Regions from separate parts of the Brevibacterium sp. CFH 10365 genome, predicted to be linked through region 1. Evidence: predicted binding sites of a transcription regulator. Region 1 holds the regulator's gene; the other holds the start of a gene.
What was found. Region 1 encodes LexA, which represses DNA repair genes until DNA is damaged. Its sites were predicted from a motif close to TCGAACANNTGTTCGA; they were not measured.

Region 2: a site for LexA is predicted at 6,280-6,295, ahead of FHG09_RS18400 (HNH endonuclease signature motif containing protein). Genes of this name have one in related genera too.

Annotation. Positions count from the first base shown of each region.
Region 1 is NZ_VIGO01000006.1:304,249-311,848, reverse strand. It holds gene FHG09_RS14195 (hypothetical protein) at 1-366, opposite strand, end outside; gene hisB (imidazoleglycerol-phosphate dehydratase HisB) at 363-959, opposite strand; gene FHG09_RS14185 (histidinol-phosphate transaminase) at 956-2,143, opposite strand; gene FHG09_RS14180 (LysM peptidoglycan-binding domain-containing protein) at 2,230-2,568, opposite strand; gene lexA (transcriptional repressor LexA) at 2,803-3,561, shown strand; gene FHG09_RS14170 (ATP-dependent DNA helicase) at 3,628-5,598, opposite strand; gene hflX (GTPase HflX) at 5,595-7,067, opposite strand; gene FHG09_RS14160 (class I SAM-dependent methyltransferase) at 7,197-7,600, shown strand, end outside.
Region 2 is NZ_VIGO01000012.1:6,301-13,900, forward strand. It holds gene FHG09_RS18380 (LysR substrate-binding domain-containing protein) at 1-134, opposite strand, end outside; gene FHG09_RS18385 (CoA transferase subunit A) at 226-1,140, shown strand; gene FHG09_RS18390 (CoA-transferase subunit beta) at 1,137-2,000, shown strand; gene FHG09_RS18395 (MFS transporter) at 2,111-3,490, shown strand; gene FHG09_RS18400 (HNH endonuclease signature motif containing protein) at 3,732-6,176, opposite strand; gene FHG09_RS18405 (NADP-dependent malic enzyme) at 7,004-7,600, shown strand, end outside.

The DNA of each region.
Region 1 (7,600 bases):
CGATGAGGTCGGGATACTGCCTTCGACGTCTTCTGCGGCAACGGTCTCGAGCAGCAGCCCTTCGAGCACATCGGGCAGGTTCTTCAGCGCCAGTCCGGCCGGCACGTCGGATTCGCGACTGCCGTGGCGGTAGTGGCCGGCGTCGATCTGCTCTTCGCTGCGCACGAGGAGGAGGACCTCATGTTTGCCGGCGAGCTTCGAGATCGCCGCGGCCGCCTCGTTGCCGGCTTTGACATCGGTGTCGGCGAGGACGATTCCGCTGAATTCGCCGATCGGCACGATGGTGCCGGAGATGTTCGACAGCACGCAGGCGGCGGCCAGCTGCTGGGCGACCCCGAATGGGGTCACGATGACGGTCGTGCTCACAGGACTCCCTTGGTGCTGGGAACGGAGTTGCTTCGAGGATCGGTCTCGACGGCTTCGCGCAGCGCCCGGGCGAAGGCCTTGAACTCGGCTTCGACGATGTGGTGCGGATCGCGGCCGCGGATGAGGTCGAGGTGGACGGTGAGTCCGCCGTTGAAGGCGATGGATTCCAGCGAGTGGGAGGTCATCGAACCGGTGAAGTGACCGCCGATGAGGTGGTACTGCTGGCCTTCGGGTTCGCCTTCGTGGACGAAGTAGGGACGACCGGAGACGTCGACGACACACTGCGCCAATGCTTCGTCCAGCGGCACGGCGGCGAATCCGTAGCGGCGGATGCCGACCTTGTCGCCGAGTGCTTCGCGCAGGGTCTGGCCGAGCACGATGGAGGTGTCTTCGACGGTGTGGTGGACGTCGATGTGGGTGTCGCCGGTGGCGGTGATGTCGAGGTCGATCATCGAGTGCTTCGACAGGGCCGTGAGCATATGGTCGAAGAACGGCACGCTCGTCGAGATGGTCGAGGCGCCGGTGCCGTCAAGGTTGACGGCCACGGACACCGTGGACTCGGAGGTGGTGCGCGAGTTCTGGGCCTGCCTCATGGAGTGCCTTTCGTCGGGGCGGCGGATGACGGGGTTGACTGGGTTGGAGCCTGCGGACGTTCCCCGAGGGTGTCCGGGGATTCGGCGAGGATCTCGTCGATGGCGGTCAGGAACGCTGCGGTCTCCTCCTCGGTGCCGGCGTTGACGCGGGCGTGGCCGGTGATGCCGATATCGCGGATGAGGACTCCACGATCGAGCAGCTTCTGCCACAGATCGGCCGGTGAGGAGATGTTGCCGAAGAGGAGGAAGTTCGAATCGCTGTCGTGGACGGTGAACCCGGCCTCTGCGAGGTGGCTTGCCATCCGGTTGCGTGAGTCGATGAGCCGGTCGACGTTGCCCAGCAGCAGCTCAGCGTGTTCGAGTGCGGTGCAGGCGAGGACCTGGGTGACCTCGGACAGGTGGTAGGGCAGGCGGACGAGGCGGAGGACGTCGATGAGCTCGGGGGCGGCGATGGCGTAGCCCAGCCGCAGTCCGGCGCAGGCGAAGGCCTTGCTCATGGTGCGGGAGACGACGAGGCGGGGCCGACCGTCCAGCAGAGTCATCGCCGAGGACTTGGCAGGGCGGGAGAACTCCGCGTATGCCTCGTCGACGATGACGATTCCCGAACAGTTGTCGTAGGCGGCCTCGATGACGTCGAGTCCGATCGAGGTGCCGGTCGGGTTGTTCGGAGTGCAGAGGAAGACGATGTCCGGATTCGCACGGGCCACCTCGGCGGCGACCGTGTCGGCATCGAGAGTGAAGTCGTCCTTGCGTTCGACGTGCTGCCATTCGGCTCCGGTGCCCGTGGTGATGAGCGGGTGCATCGAATAGGAGGGGGTGAACCCGAGGACGGTCCGCCCGGGCCCGCCGAAGGCCTGCACGATATGGCTGAGCACTTCGTTCGAACCATTGGCTGCCCAGATCATGGAGGGGTCGAGTTCGACGGTGTCTCCGGCGCGTTCGTTCACTCCGTCCAGGTAGGTCACGAGGTGTTCGCGCAGAGCGGTGAATTCGCGGTCGGGATACCGGTTGAGTCCGGAGAAGTGATCATCGACGGCGGCGCGCATGCTGTCGGCGACGACGTCCGGAAGCGGATAGGCGTTCTCGTTGACGTTGAGCTGGACCGGCACATTGAGGTGCGGAGCCCCGTAGGGCTTGAGGCCGACGAGGTCGGACCGCACTGGCAGAGATTCGATGTTTCCCACGGCGATCATTCTACCGAGAGGCCCACGCCGCCCGGGCGGCGGGTCGGGCCACGAGACTCGCCGAGGCGGCCGGATCCGGCCGGCCCTCAGCGGACGGGGACGTCGAGGGTCTGGCCGGGGTGGACGGTCGGGGTGTCCAGGTGATTGATCTCGGCGATATCAGCCACGACATCGCGGGTGTCGCGGTCGAGGCCGAGATTCGAAGCCACGGTCCACAGCGATTCGCCTTCACCGACGACAACGGCGTCGGCATCGATGCCGACGCTCTCCGTCTCCGATTCGGCGACAGCAGCGGCAGAGAACGACTGGGTGGCGAGGAGGAGCGCTCCGCCGATGACGACGAGAGCGACGAGCAGGGTCCGGAGAAGGCGCACAGCCTGGCGTCCACGAGTGGTCAGGCGCAGCTCGGTGTTCTGTGCAGACATCGCATTACCTCTTTCATTCGTACGATTCCACCAGTAATCGGTAGAACGTCTGTTCTATTCAACATGCCAATCGAACAAATGTCCAGTCCGACTCGAACATCTATGCGACAATGAGAGAGAACCAGCGTTGTTGATTGATCTGTCAGAACCATCTCAGTCGGCACTGACACGAGAATCTCCGAAGCGGAGATCACGGCGTTCAGCGGCAGGGAATAGAACGAAGGGGAACGAGCAATGGTTCAGAACAAACGAGGCAGAGGCAGGCCTCGCAACGAAGATGTTGCCAGCGAGATCGCTGCCGCTCGCAGCGATGACGACGACGTGGTCCAGATCCCCGAGGGATCGACCGGTGAGGGCGATTTCCGCCTGACTCCTCGTCAGCGTCTCGTGCTCGAAACCATCGAACGCGCGGTCGTCACCAACGGCTACCCGCCGAGCATGCGCGAGATCGGCAGGGCCGCAGGACTGGCTTCCCTCTCGAGCGTCGCCCACCAGCTCTCCCAGCTCGAGCGCCTCGGCTATGTCCGTCGCGACCCGAAGCGCCCGCGTGCCATCGAAGTGGTCAATCCGTTCGAAGAGGAAGAGGCCGAGCGCGCGAAGTACGAGGAGCTGTCCAACAACACGGTCCAGGTTCCGGTCGTCGGCCGCATCGCCGCCGGTGGACCGATCCTGGCCGAACAGGAAGTCGACGATGTCTTCTCGCTGCCGACCCAGGTGGTCGGCTCCGGTGACATGTTCCTGCTCAAGGTCGTCGGCGATTCGATGATCGAAGCCGCCATCTGCCACGACGACTGGGTGGTCGTGCGCAAGCAGCACACCGCTGACAACGGTCAGATCGTCGCAGCACTGCTCGACGGCGAGGCCACGGTGAAGACGCTCAAGCGCAAGGCCGGTCAGCAGTGGCTGATGCCGCAGAACGAGAACTACGAGCCCATCGACGGCACCTACGCGCAGATCATGGGCCTCGTCGTCGCAGTCGTCCGCCGCCTCTGACCCTCTGTCGGCTCTCCGCTGCCGAAATGCAAAGGCCCGCGACCGATTCGGTCGCGGGCCTTTGTGTCATCCTTCGTCGGTCTCGGCCAGCCGTGCCAGGCTCTTGCGCACGAGACCGGAGTTCGTCGTCGGCCACATCCTCGGCATCGAGTTGACCAGGAAACCGGCGTACCGGGCCGAGCGCAGCCGCGAGTCGAGCACGGCGACCACCCCCCTGTCACCAGTGGAACGGATGAGTCGGCCGGCTCCCTGAGCCAGACGCAATGCAGCGTGGGTGGCCGACACGGCCATGAACCCGTTGACTCCGCGCTGGTCGGCATCGCGTGCTCGAGCCTGCATGAGCGGATCGTCGGGGCGTGGGAACGGCAGACGGTCGATGATGACCAGGCGGTTCGTGCGTCCCGGGACGTCGACTCCCTGCCACAGCGACATGGTCCCGAATAGGCAGGTCTGATCATCGGCGGTGAACTGGGAGACCAGCGCGGGCAGTCCGTCATCACCTTGCAGCAGGATCGGGAGATCGAGTTTCTTCCGCAGGTGTTCGGCCGCCGCGTTCGCCGCAGCGCGGGAGGAGAACAGTCCCAGCGCTCCGCCGTTCGACGCCTCGACGAGTTCCTCGAGCTCCGTCAGCGCCTCCTCGCTCAGCCCGCTGCGTCCGGGCTTGGGCAGGTGGGAGGCGACGTAGAGGATGCCCTGCTTCCCATAGTCGAAGGGCGATCCGACATCGAGGCTGTCCCACTTCGGGGCATCGGGGCCGAAGAGCCCCAACGAAGCTGCGACCGCGTCGAAGTTCCCGCCCAGGGACAGGGTCGCCGAGGTGGCCACGACCGTGGATTCTTCGAAGATGCCGTTGCGCATGGTGCCGGCAACACTCAGGGGAGCGACGACGAGGTTCGTCGTCTCCTTCTCCCTGAAGGTCGAGCGCGAGAGCCAGATGACATCGTTCTTGCCCGGGTCGCAGAAGCGCTCGGCGAGTTCGAAGATCTCCTGACAGCGGGCCTTGGCCATCTGCCGACCGGCATCGGCGTCCTCGGTCTTGCCGCCGATGTCGTTGATGATCTGGCGTGCGGAATCACGGATCTGCGCCATGGCCAGTCCGAGTGCCTCGCTCATATGCAGGATGAGCCCCTCGGGCACCGATTTCTGTGCGCGTTCGAGTGCTGCCGCAGCGGAATCGAGCAGGGAGACGACCCCGTCTTGGACGGTGGTGTGTTTCCGGACCGAACTCGTCGCCGCCGAGAGCATGCTCGTGTTGATCTGACCGGACAGGGCGCTGGTCACCCGGTCCTTGAGCTCGTGGGCCTCGTCGATGATGATGACATCGTGTTCGGGCAGAACGTTCGATTCTCCGAAGGCGTCGATGGCCAGCAGGGCATGGTTCGTCACGACGATATCGGCCTCGGCGGCCTTGTTCCGCGCCAGCTCGGCGAAGCATTCGGTGAACAGCGGACAGTTCGAACCGAGGCAGTCGAAGGCGTTCACCGATACCTGTGACCAGGCACGATCACTGACACCGGGCATGAGGTCGTCCCGGTCGCCCGTGTCGGTGGTCTTCTCCCAGGTGCGGATCCGTTGGATCTCCTCGCCCAGCCCGGAGCGTTCGGTGGGTTTGCGTCCCGCCTCGGCGTCGGCGCCGAGGTCGAAGAGCATTCCCTCTCCTTCGTCGGGATACCCGCCGGCGAGCTTGTGCTTGCATACATAGTTCCGCCGCCCCTTGAGCAGAGCCGCCCTGGGCAGCGGATCGAGGTCCTTCTTCACGGCCTTGAACAGTCGCGGCAGGTCGCGGTGGATGATCTGCGTCTGCAGGGCCAGGGTCGCCGTGGACACGACGACCTTTCCGCCGGTGCGAGTGACGTACTCGGCCGCCGGCACGAGGTAGGCCAGGGATTTGCCGGTGCCGGTTCCCGCCTGCACGAGCAGGTGGATTCCCTTGTCCACCGCCGAGGCGACCGCCTGGGCCATCTCCTGCTGGCCTCCTCGTGGCGACCCGCCGATGGCGCCGACAGCGGATTCGAGGAGGTTGTCGACAGCCTTCACTCGTCGATGACCAGGTCCGGACGTTGGAATTCGCGCAGTTCGTCGACGAGTTCGGTCGGCACCTTCGCCTGCAGGCTGGTGCCTTCTGCGCCGTGCGATTCGTGTTCGACCGTGCCGAGGGCGTAGATCTTCGACACGAGGTCACCGCGTTCGTAGGGAATGAGCACGGTCATGTCGATGTCCGGGACCGGCAGTCGGTCCTCGATGGCCTCGATGAGGTCATCGATGCCTTCCTTCGACACGGCGGAGACGAACTGCGCATCGGGATACTCCGCGCGCAGCCCGGTGATCACGGCCTCCTCGGCGATATCGGCCTTGTTGAACACGAGCAGTTCGGGGATGTCCCCGGTCTCGACCTCCCCCAGGACGTCGCGCACGGCCTGGATCTGCCCGTGCGGATCCGGGTGGGAGGCGTCGACGACGTGGAGGAGCAGATCCGAACCGGCGGCCTCCTCCAGGGTCGAGCGGAAGGCTTCGACGAGCTGGTGTGGCAGGTTGCGGACGAAACCGACGGTATCCGTGTAGGTGAAGACGATGCCGTCGGCGGTCTTGGCCTGACGGACGGTCGGGTCGAGAGTGGCGAACAGGGCGTTCTGCACCATCACCTCGGCGTCGGTGAGCAGGTTGAGCAGGGAGGATTTGCCCGCGTTCGTGTACCCGACGATCGCGACGGACGGCACGTGGTGGCGGGCGCGGTTCTTCCGCTTCGTCTCCCGCGACGGTGCCATGGCGTTGATCTCGCGGCGCAGCTTCGACATCCGGGCGCGGATGCGGCGGCGGTCGAGCTCGATCTTCGTCTCACCAGGCCCGCGGGAGCCGATCCCGGCACCGCCGGCGACCCGGCCACCGGCCTGGCGGGACAGTGACTCACCCCAACCGCGCAGACGCGGCAGGAGGTATTCGAGTTGGGCGAGTTCGACCTGGGCCTTGCCTTCGCGGGATTTCGCGTGCTGGGCGAAGATGTCGAGGATGAGCGCGACGCGGTCGACGACCTTGACCTTGATGACGTCCTCGAGTCCGCGCCTCTGGCTGGGAGCGAGTTCGGAGTCGATGATCACGGTGTCGGCGCCGACGGAGGCGACGACCTCGGCGAGCTCGGCGGCCTTGCCTTTGCCGAGGTAGGTGCCCGGATCCGGCTTGTCGCGGCGTTGGATGAGCGCGTCGAGGACCTCGGAGCCGGCGGTTTCGGCCAGCGCCGCGAGTTCTCGGATCGAGTTCTCGGCTTCGGCCTGGGTGGTGTTCCAGATGCCCGCGAGGACGACGCGTTCGAGGCGGACCTGACGGTATTCGACCTCGGTGATGTCTTCGAGTTCGGTGGAGAGTCCGGCCACCCGGGTGAGGGCGGCACGCTCGGCGAGGTCGAACTGGTCGTCCTCGGGGGTGGTGTCGTGATCATCGAGGGCTTGGGCACCTCGGGAGAGCACACGGTCGAGCATCGCTTTGCGACGCTCTTTGTCTTCAGACGTCATTCATTCCTTTGTTCTCTGCCGTCCGCACGGGACTTCTCGTGCGGACGTCGTCATGCTTCGCACCGGTCGCGGCGATGCGCACCGACGGTGGTGTCCGTCAATTATCCCACAGCCGTCTACACTGAAACGGTGTCAGAGCACTATTTCACCGAATCGCCGAGCAGCGAGGCCAAGTCGCGGGAATTGAACCTCGAGTTGGCCGGCCGCGCCGTCACCGTCGAAACCGTATCAGGCACGTTCTCGCCCACTCGCCTCGACCTCGGCACCGCTGTGCTCCTGCGTCATCTGCCGCAGCCGCCGGCCGGCGATATCCTCGACCTCGGCTGTGGGTGGGGGCCGATCGCCCTGCACACGGCCCTGGATGCCCAGGACGCCGAGGTGGATGTGCGGGTGTGGGCACTCGACGTCAACTCCCGCTCATTGGAGACCACGGCGGCGAATGCGCGCAGGCTGGGTCTCGAATCGATTCGCACGGTCACCGCCGCTGATGTTCCCGACGAGGTGCAGTTCGCCGCGATCCGGTCGAACCCGCC
Region 2 (7,600 bases), on a different contig from region 1:
GCCCGGCCGAAGTGAAGTTCCTCAGCGAGGACGAGGAAAGCGCGGATGTGCTTGGTGTCCATATCGGTGTCCCAATCGTGAAATGCGGCCGTCCCTTCAAAGAGGACCGGGAGATATTCGTGCAGAGTGTGCATCAATCAGCTCCATTATAAGTATTGGACGGGTATCAATGACTTTGGAAGGATGACTGAGGTCACAGTCATTCGAAGTTCGAGGAGGAACGCGATGGACAAGACGATGAGTCTTCCCCGAGCGATCAGCACCTATCTGAGCGATGGAGACACAGTCGCGCTGGAGGGATTCGGTCATATCGTGCCGGTCGCCGCCGCGCACGAGATCATCCGGCAGGGCTTCACAGATCTGGTCCTCGCCCGCATGTCCTGTGATGTCATCGTCGACCAGCTGCTCGGAGCGAACTGCCTGAAGGGCCTCATCTCCTCGTTCATCGCCAACAGTTCGGCCGGTTCCCTCCACGAGCTGCGGCGGCGCATCGAGATGTCGGACCCGGAACCGCTGTGGTTCGACGAATACAGTCACGGCGGAATGGTCGCTCGCTACCAGGCCGGTGCCGCGAAGCTCCCGTTCCAGCCCATCGCCTCCTACCGAGGCAGCGACCTGGCGGCGAAGAACCCACGGATCAGATCCGTGCCCGACCCCTACGGCGGACCGGACATCCACGTCGTGCCCGCACTCAATCCCGACCTCACGATCATCCACGCCCAACGCGCAGACCTACACGGAAACGTGCAGGCCTGGGGGATGCTCGGGATCCAAACCGAGGCCGCGTTCGCCGGTCGCCGTCTCATCGTCACCGTCGAAGAGATCGTCGACGAGGCTGTCATCCGCTCCGATCCGAACCGCACGATCGTTCCCGCGCACGTCGTCGATGCCGTGGTCGCCGTCCCCCGGGGCTCGCATCCTCACTCGGTCCAGGGCTATTACGACCGCGACGACGAGTTCTCGAGACAGTGGTCGGTGCTCGCCCGCGACGCTGCGGCGGTTCAGAACTGGCTCGAGACCAACATCCGCGACTCGAGCGACCACGACGAGTTCCTTGCCACCCTCGGATCTGACCACTTCGAGCGGATGGCCATCCACGACGCCTATTCGACACCTGTGAACTACGGAGGCCGAGCATGACACTGAGTGCTCACGACACGACTGAGACTCAGACCCGCGACGAGGTCAGCGACGCCACCAGCAGCGAGGTCACCCATGACGAGACCACCGGCGACGAGGTCACCAGCAGCGAACTTCTCACGGTCCATTCGGCGCGGGCGCTGGCCGGACGCAACGTGGTCTTCGCCGGACACGGCCTGCCCACGCTGGCCGTCTCCCTGGCCCAGCACACCGTTGCGCCGGACGTCGAGATCGTCTACGAATCGGGAGTCACCGGAGCCAGACCGCCGGTCATGCCGCGCAGCATCTCGGACTCGATCCTCGTGCCGGGAGCCGCCTCGGTGATGCCGATGACGCACCTGTTCAACTATGTTCTGCAGGGCCAGCGCATCGATGTCGGATTCCTCGGCGCCGCGCAGGTCGACAAGTACGGGAACCTCAACTCCACCCTCATCGGTGAGGACTGGGAGCACCCCGACAGCCGGCTTCCGGGCTCAGGAGGAGCCATCGAGGCCATGGCGGGCGCAGCCGAGATCTTCCTCGTCATGCGTCGACACACCCCGCGCACCTTCGTCGAATCCTTGGACTTCGTCACCTCCCCGGGGCCGAAGAAGGCCGCCGAGGCGGAGGTCGGGTCTATGCCGACGGGCGCAGGCGTGACCCATGTGATCACCGACCTGGGAATCATGACGCGCTTCGCCCGGGATGAAGAGCTCACGCTCACGGCCGTTCACCCGGGTGTCGACCCCGCCGAGGTGGTGCGCCAGACCGGGTGGAACCTGCAGGTCTCGCCCGACCTCGAGACGACGCAGCCGCCGACTCCGGGTGAGCTGGCACTGCTGCGAGAGACGCTCGATCCCACCCGCATCTACCTGCGCTGAACCGGAGCCCTCACTCGCCCATCCATGTCCGTGGGCAGCTGTGGGCAGCAGCCGACAGCTGAGGCTTCCTACCGAGCACGCGAGAATTCGAACCGAAGAAAGTTGAAATCATGTCAATGAAGACAAGCACCCAGGCTGCATCCCCTCCTGACCCGAATGTGACTCGTCCCGAGCTGCGCCGTGCCGCATGGTCATCGTGGCTCGGCAGTTCGCTCGAGTACATGGACTTCACCCTCTACACGCTTGCCTCAGCCTTGGTCTTCGGGCCGCTCTTCTTCCCCAATGAGACTCCTGCGGTCGCGCTGATCTCCAGCCTCGGTGTCTATGGATCCGGGTTCGTCGTCCGCCCGATCGGCGGGTACGTCTTCGGCCGAGTCGGTGACAAGCACGGACGTCGGATCGTCCTCATCGTCACCCTGTCGATGATGGGCATCGCGACCATGGGCATCGGGCTTCTGCCGACTTATGCGCAGATCGGCATCTGGGCACCTGCGCTGCTTGTCGTCCTCCGACTCGTGCAGGGGTTCGGAGCCGGAGCCGAATTGGCCGGAGCCTCGGTGCTCTTGGTCGAATCGTCGCCTGTGCGTCGCCGTGGGCTCTTCGGAGCGATCGTGGCGATGGGGACCAACAGCGGAATCTTCCTGGCCACAGTTCTGTGGACCCTGCTCACCCTGCTGCCGGACGAAGCCTTCCTCAGCTGGGGCTGGAGGGTGCCCTTCCTGCTCAGCATCGTCACCACATTCGTGGCACTGGCGATTCGCACGAAGGTCAAGGAATCCCCGGTGTTCGAGGAAGCCAAGGAACGCCGCGCGGAGGCCGCTGCGCACAAGGTGGAGCAGCCGAGCATCCTCGTCGAGGCGCGCCGGTCGACGAAGTCGTTCCTGCTCGCCCTGGGTATCCGCATGGGCGAGAACTCTGCGGTCTACCTGGTCAAAGGCTTCATGGTCGGATGGGTCGTGACTACGACCGGCCTTGATTCCGCGGTGGTCACGACCGGCATCATGATCGGAACCGTCATCGGCTTCGCGACCGTGCCGTATTTCGGCAGGCTCAGCGACAAGGTGGGCAGGCGACCGGTGTTCCTGGGATTCACTCTCTTCCAGATCCTCTTCGCGATTCCGGCCATGCTGCTCATCGAGACCGGCAATCCGATCGTCATCGCCGCTGTCTTCGCGGTCTTCGTGGGCGGCCCTCTGCCGAACCTCTACGGCGTTGAGTCGAGCTGGCTGGTCGAACTGTTCGGATCGAAGCACCGGTATACGTTCATGACCACGATCAAGGAAGTCGGGTCGGTCGTCTCCGGCGGCCTGGCACCGGTGATCGCGGCATCGCTCGTCGCCGTGATCACCGACTCGTGGTGGCCCGTCGCGATCGTTCTCATCCTCTTCGCCGGCTGTGGCCTGCTCGGCGCACTCTTCGCACCCGAAACCCGTGGTCGCGACCTCACGACTGAAGTCGACGCAGTGGACGAACGGCGCCCGCTGCAGTAGGGGAGGAGGGCCCGGGCCCCTGCGATAGTCGACGGACGCCCCATTGCGATTGGCGACGGACGGCCCAATGCGATTGGCGACGGACGGGCCGGTGCGGTGGACGACGACCAACCCACTGCGGTAGACGTCGGCCCGACCGACGAAACGCGATCCGTGGTTTCGGCGCTGAGAGGTCTGCCGCCAGCGCTGTCGGCGTCGGCGTCCGAGCTGGGAGCGATGCCGCAGGCTCCGTGGCGCGTCATCAGAACGGTGGGGGATCGACCTCGAGGTCGTGGTCCCAGTTCACTGTCTTGGAGACGAAGCGGTGGTCCCAAGGATCTGCGGTTCCCGCATCCTTGCGCATCGCGGTGTCCTCAGACTGCGTATTGCCCTCGGAGCCGGTGATGCTCGAGCCAGCGTTGGTACGGGCGCTGGGCTTGTCGGGCTCGTTCGGGTCGAAGTCGATATCGTCGATGTCGAGCTTGGCAAGACGCGCCCATTTGACTACTTGGGCATACCTCGCGTTCCCCGTCAGCTGCTTCACCGCGGCAGTGTCGGAGCCGGCAGGGAGACAGGGCTGGAAGACAGAGTTCTCCCAGTCGAGGCACCGCTCGAGCCTCAGCCGCTGTCGTGCGGCACGCTGGTCATTGAATGCCTCCGACAAGCGACGCTGCTTGGCATCGCGCTCCTCGCGTAGGCGCTTCTTCTCGTCACGCTCGCGAATTGTCGACTCGCCGGGCATGAGCTCAAGCACCGTCGGAACAGTGGGGATCATCGATACGGGCAGAGTCCACCGCTCGAGACCCAAGTGTGCCAAGGCGGCGAAGTCGAGGACCTGGGCAACATTGATCGGCTGCTCGGGAGCCGACACAGTGGTCGAGATCCCGTGCCTGAATTCGTAGTCGATTACGCCGGATTTGGGCATAGTGACCCTATACCGACCGGCAGTCTTGAGCGCATGGTGCAGTCGGCACAGTGGGTGAATGTTCCCGAATCGGGTGAGTCCGCCCTTGAGCGGCACGAGGTGGAAGAACGGATTGACATGGTCCATCTCCGACTTCTCAGCCCTGCGCGAGCAGCCGGGGACAGTGCACACCGTCCACTGCTCGATCAGGGTCTTGCGGAGGTCCCTCGGGACTGTATAAGTCGTGGCCTTCGCATCGATGGGAGTGCCGGTGGCGGGATCGGTGAGGATCCGCTGGATGGACTTCGACCGGCCGGCGATCGTGCGAGCTACCTCGGCGGGGACCGGCGAGCCGTCAGCGAAAGTGCCGGGCAGGTCCGAGTCGCCGGTGAGGGTGAGGAACGGAACCGTCACGACCGTGGCGGCCTGGTTCGCCAGCCACGACTGGCTGGTGGGCATGCGCAGTTTGATCGAGTACTCGACGGGGCCATGGTCGGCCTGATCGCCATCCTTGGGGGCCGGGGCGAAAGCGGACCCGATGGATTGATCGCCCGACACGTCGCCGGCGATCGCGCTGTCGGCGTCGGGCGACTGCGCGGCGACTCGCTTGGCATAGTCAGCGAGGCCGTCTTCGGCGTCCAGGCCCGGAATGAGCTCTCCGTCGGCACCGAGCATCGGTGCCTCTTTGGCGGTCTGGATACCGGTGACCGAATCGACTGCGACGACCTTGACGCTCAGCTCGGGAACCGGACGGACGAACAGGTCGTATTCGAGCTGGGAAATGGAGCGGTCGTCGTTGAGCTCGACTCCTGCGGGCAGATTGAACGCAGACTTGTTCTTCCCATTAATCGCCAGGGCCATTGCCTGGATCCGGTTGTAGCAGGAGAAGATCTCGGCGGACGGACCGCTGACGGTGAGGCACGCGGAGCCGTCCTTATAGCCCTCGACGTCGATGCGGCGGCGCTTCGTGGCGATCTCTGTCGCATCGGTCGGAGGCACGAGCAGGGCGATCATCTTCGTCAGAGCCCTGCGCAGGGAGTCACAGGTGACATCGGCCTTCTTGGTGGCCAGGAAGGCATCGATCCGCGGCAGGAACTCGAATGCAACGTTCTGGCACTGCTGAGCAGCGACATCGACATGAGCGCGCGTGAACTCGCCGGCACGGACACGGTCGGTGAACCGGGGGAGTCCGTAGAGGATCGTCATCGCGCTCGACAGCTGGCGGTAGGTGCGTCCCGAATTGGTTCCCAGCACCGTCGAGATCTCGACGAGGTCATCGGAGTCCACGTTGTCATAGACCCACTTCGAGAAGCAGATGCCCGAGTCGAGCTCGGGGAACTCCGGCAACAGGTTCCGCGCGGCATCCGAGGCCTTCTTCTGCTCACGAGCAAAGTCTTCGTCATAGAACACGGCCGGGTCCGTCGCGGCCTCGGCGCTAGACGGGGCGTCCACGGCCGATTCACTGGGCTCGGCACCAGACTTCTCGCCGACGGCCTGCGAATCGGCTGCTGCTGCTGCGTGTCTGGATTCCTTGTCGCGGCGCTCGAAAGTTCCGGCGATCGTCTCGCAGCGGAACGGCTCGGAGCCCTCGGGGATGGGGAAATCGAGGCCGATGAAGACCTGTTCGAGCACCACTGCAGACAACGATTCGAAGGCGGAGAGATAGGCGCGATCTGCGGCGGCGGACTCCTCAGCGAAGCGAGACATGCTCGATTCGAAGCGGATGGTCAGCCGCGGAGACGACGGTGTCGTCTCGGGTGCCTCGGCGTGCGCCGGGGTGGAACGGTCGGTCGTGCCCTTCATTGCGTTTTCACCTGCCTCGGACTTCGTTGTCGGGGAAGTGGAGCTGATTTGAAAAGCCTGTAACACTATGATAATCAATCAAAGTGCCATATACAATAGAAAACAGAAAAATAGTTCGAATAATTCTCGATAGCTGATCGTGTCTGATTTCGTTGTGCAACAATCGTCGCATTCGGCACTGACACGAGAATCCGGGCTGGCCCGAGCTGACACGAGAGCCCGAGCTGGCACGGGTGACCGAGCTGGCACGAGAACCCGAGCTGACACGCGAGCCCGAGCTGGCACAAGAATCCGAGGTGACGCCAGGGCATAAGCTGAGATGAGAACCCAGTCAGACACGAGAACGCCAAGGGAGCTGCGCCCGCCTTCCGCGGTTCCAAAGGTCCGGAGAACATGCCACCGAAACGCCGGGCAACCTCGGCGAGGGGTGGATTTTCGAGTGAATCGAGTCACGTCATCGGTTATGCTGATCGGGTTGCCGGATGCGACCCATGAGGTCGACACTCGCCCTTATGCGAGCCGTATCCGCACAGCGCGCACCTGCGGCGCCCTTCACCTAGGGTCTGCACCACAGGGCGCGCAGACGTCACCGCATCATCCTTCACTGGTGACCAGTTCTTCGTCAGGACCGCCTCGGCGAACCCATACGGGCTCATACAAGTGCAGCCGGGCTCTTGCGAACCCATACGGGCCATGCGAGTGCAACCGGGCTCATGGAAACCCATGCGAATGCCGCCGAAGCCGCGCCTCCGACGGCCGACGTCCAGACGATCACTGTCGACGACAGCGAATACGCCCTGTCGCCGCATCAACCACGAGGATCAAACATGACGACCACCGCCGAAAACTCGACCGCTTCCGGCCAGAACGCGCCGACTCCCATCACCGATCAGGAGATCTTCGCCGCCCACGAAGGCGGCAAACTCTCCGCCGAGCTGACCAGCCCGCTCGCCACTCAGCGCGACCTGTCGATCGCCTACACGCCGGGCGTGGCCAAGGTGTGCACCGCGATCAAGGACGAACCGCAGCTGGCACGCACCCATACCTGGACGGGCCGCCTCGTCGCGGTCATCTCCGACGGCTCGGCCGTGCTCGGCCTCGGCGATATCGGAGCGAAGGCCTCGCTGCCGGTGATGGAGGGCAAGTGCGCCTTGTTCAAGAGCTTCTCGGGACTCAATGCGATCCCGATCGTCCTCGACACCAATGACACCGACGAGATCGTCGAGACCATCGTCCGGATGGCCCCGACCTTCGGCGCGATCAACCTCGAGGACATCTCCGCTCCGCGCTGCTTCGAGATCGAGGACCGCGTCAAGGAAGCCCTCGACATCCCCGTCATGCACGATGACCAGCACGGCACCGCCGTCGTCGTCCTCGCGGCGCTGACGAATGCGCTGCGCGTGGTGAAGAAGTCGTTCGAGTCC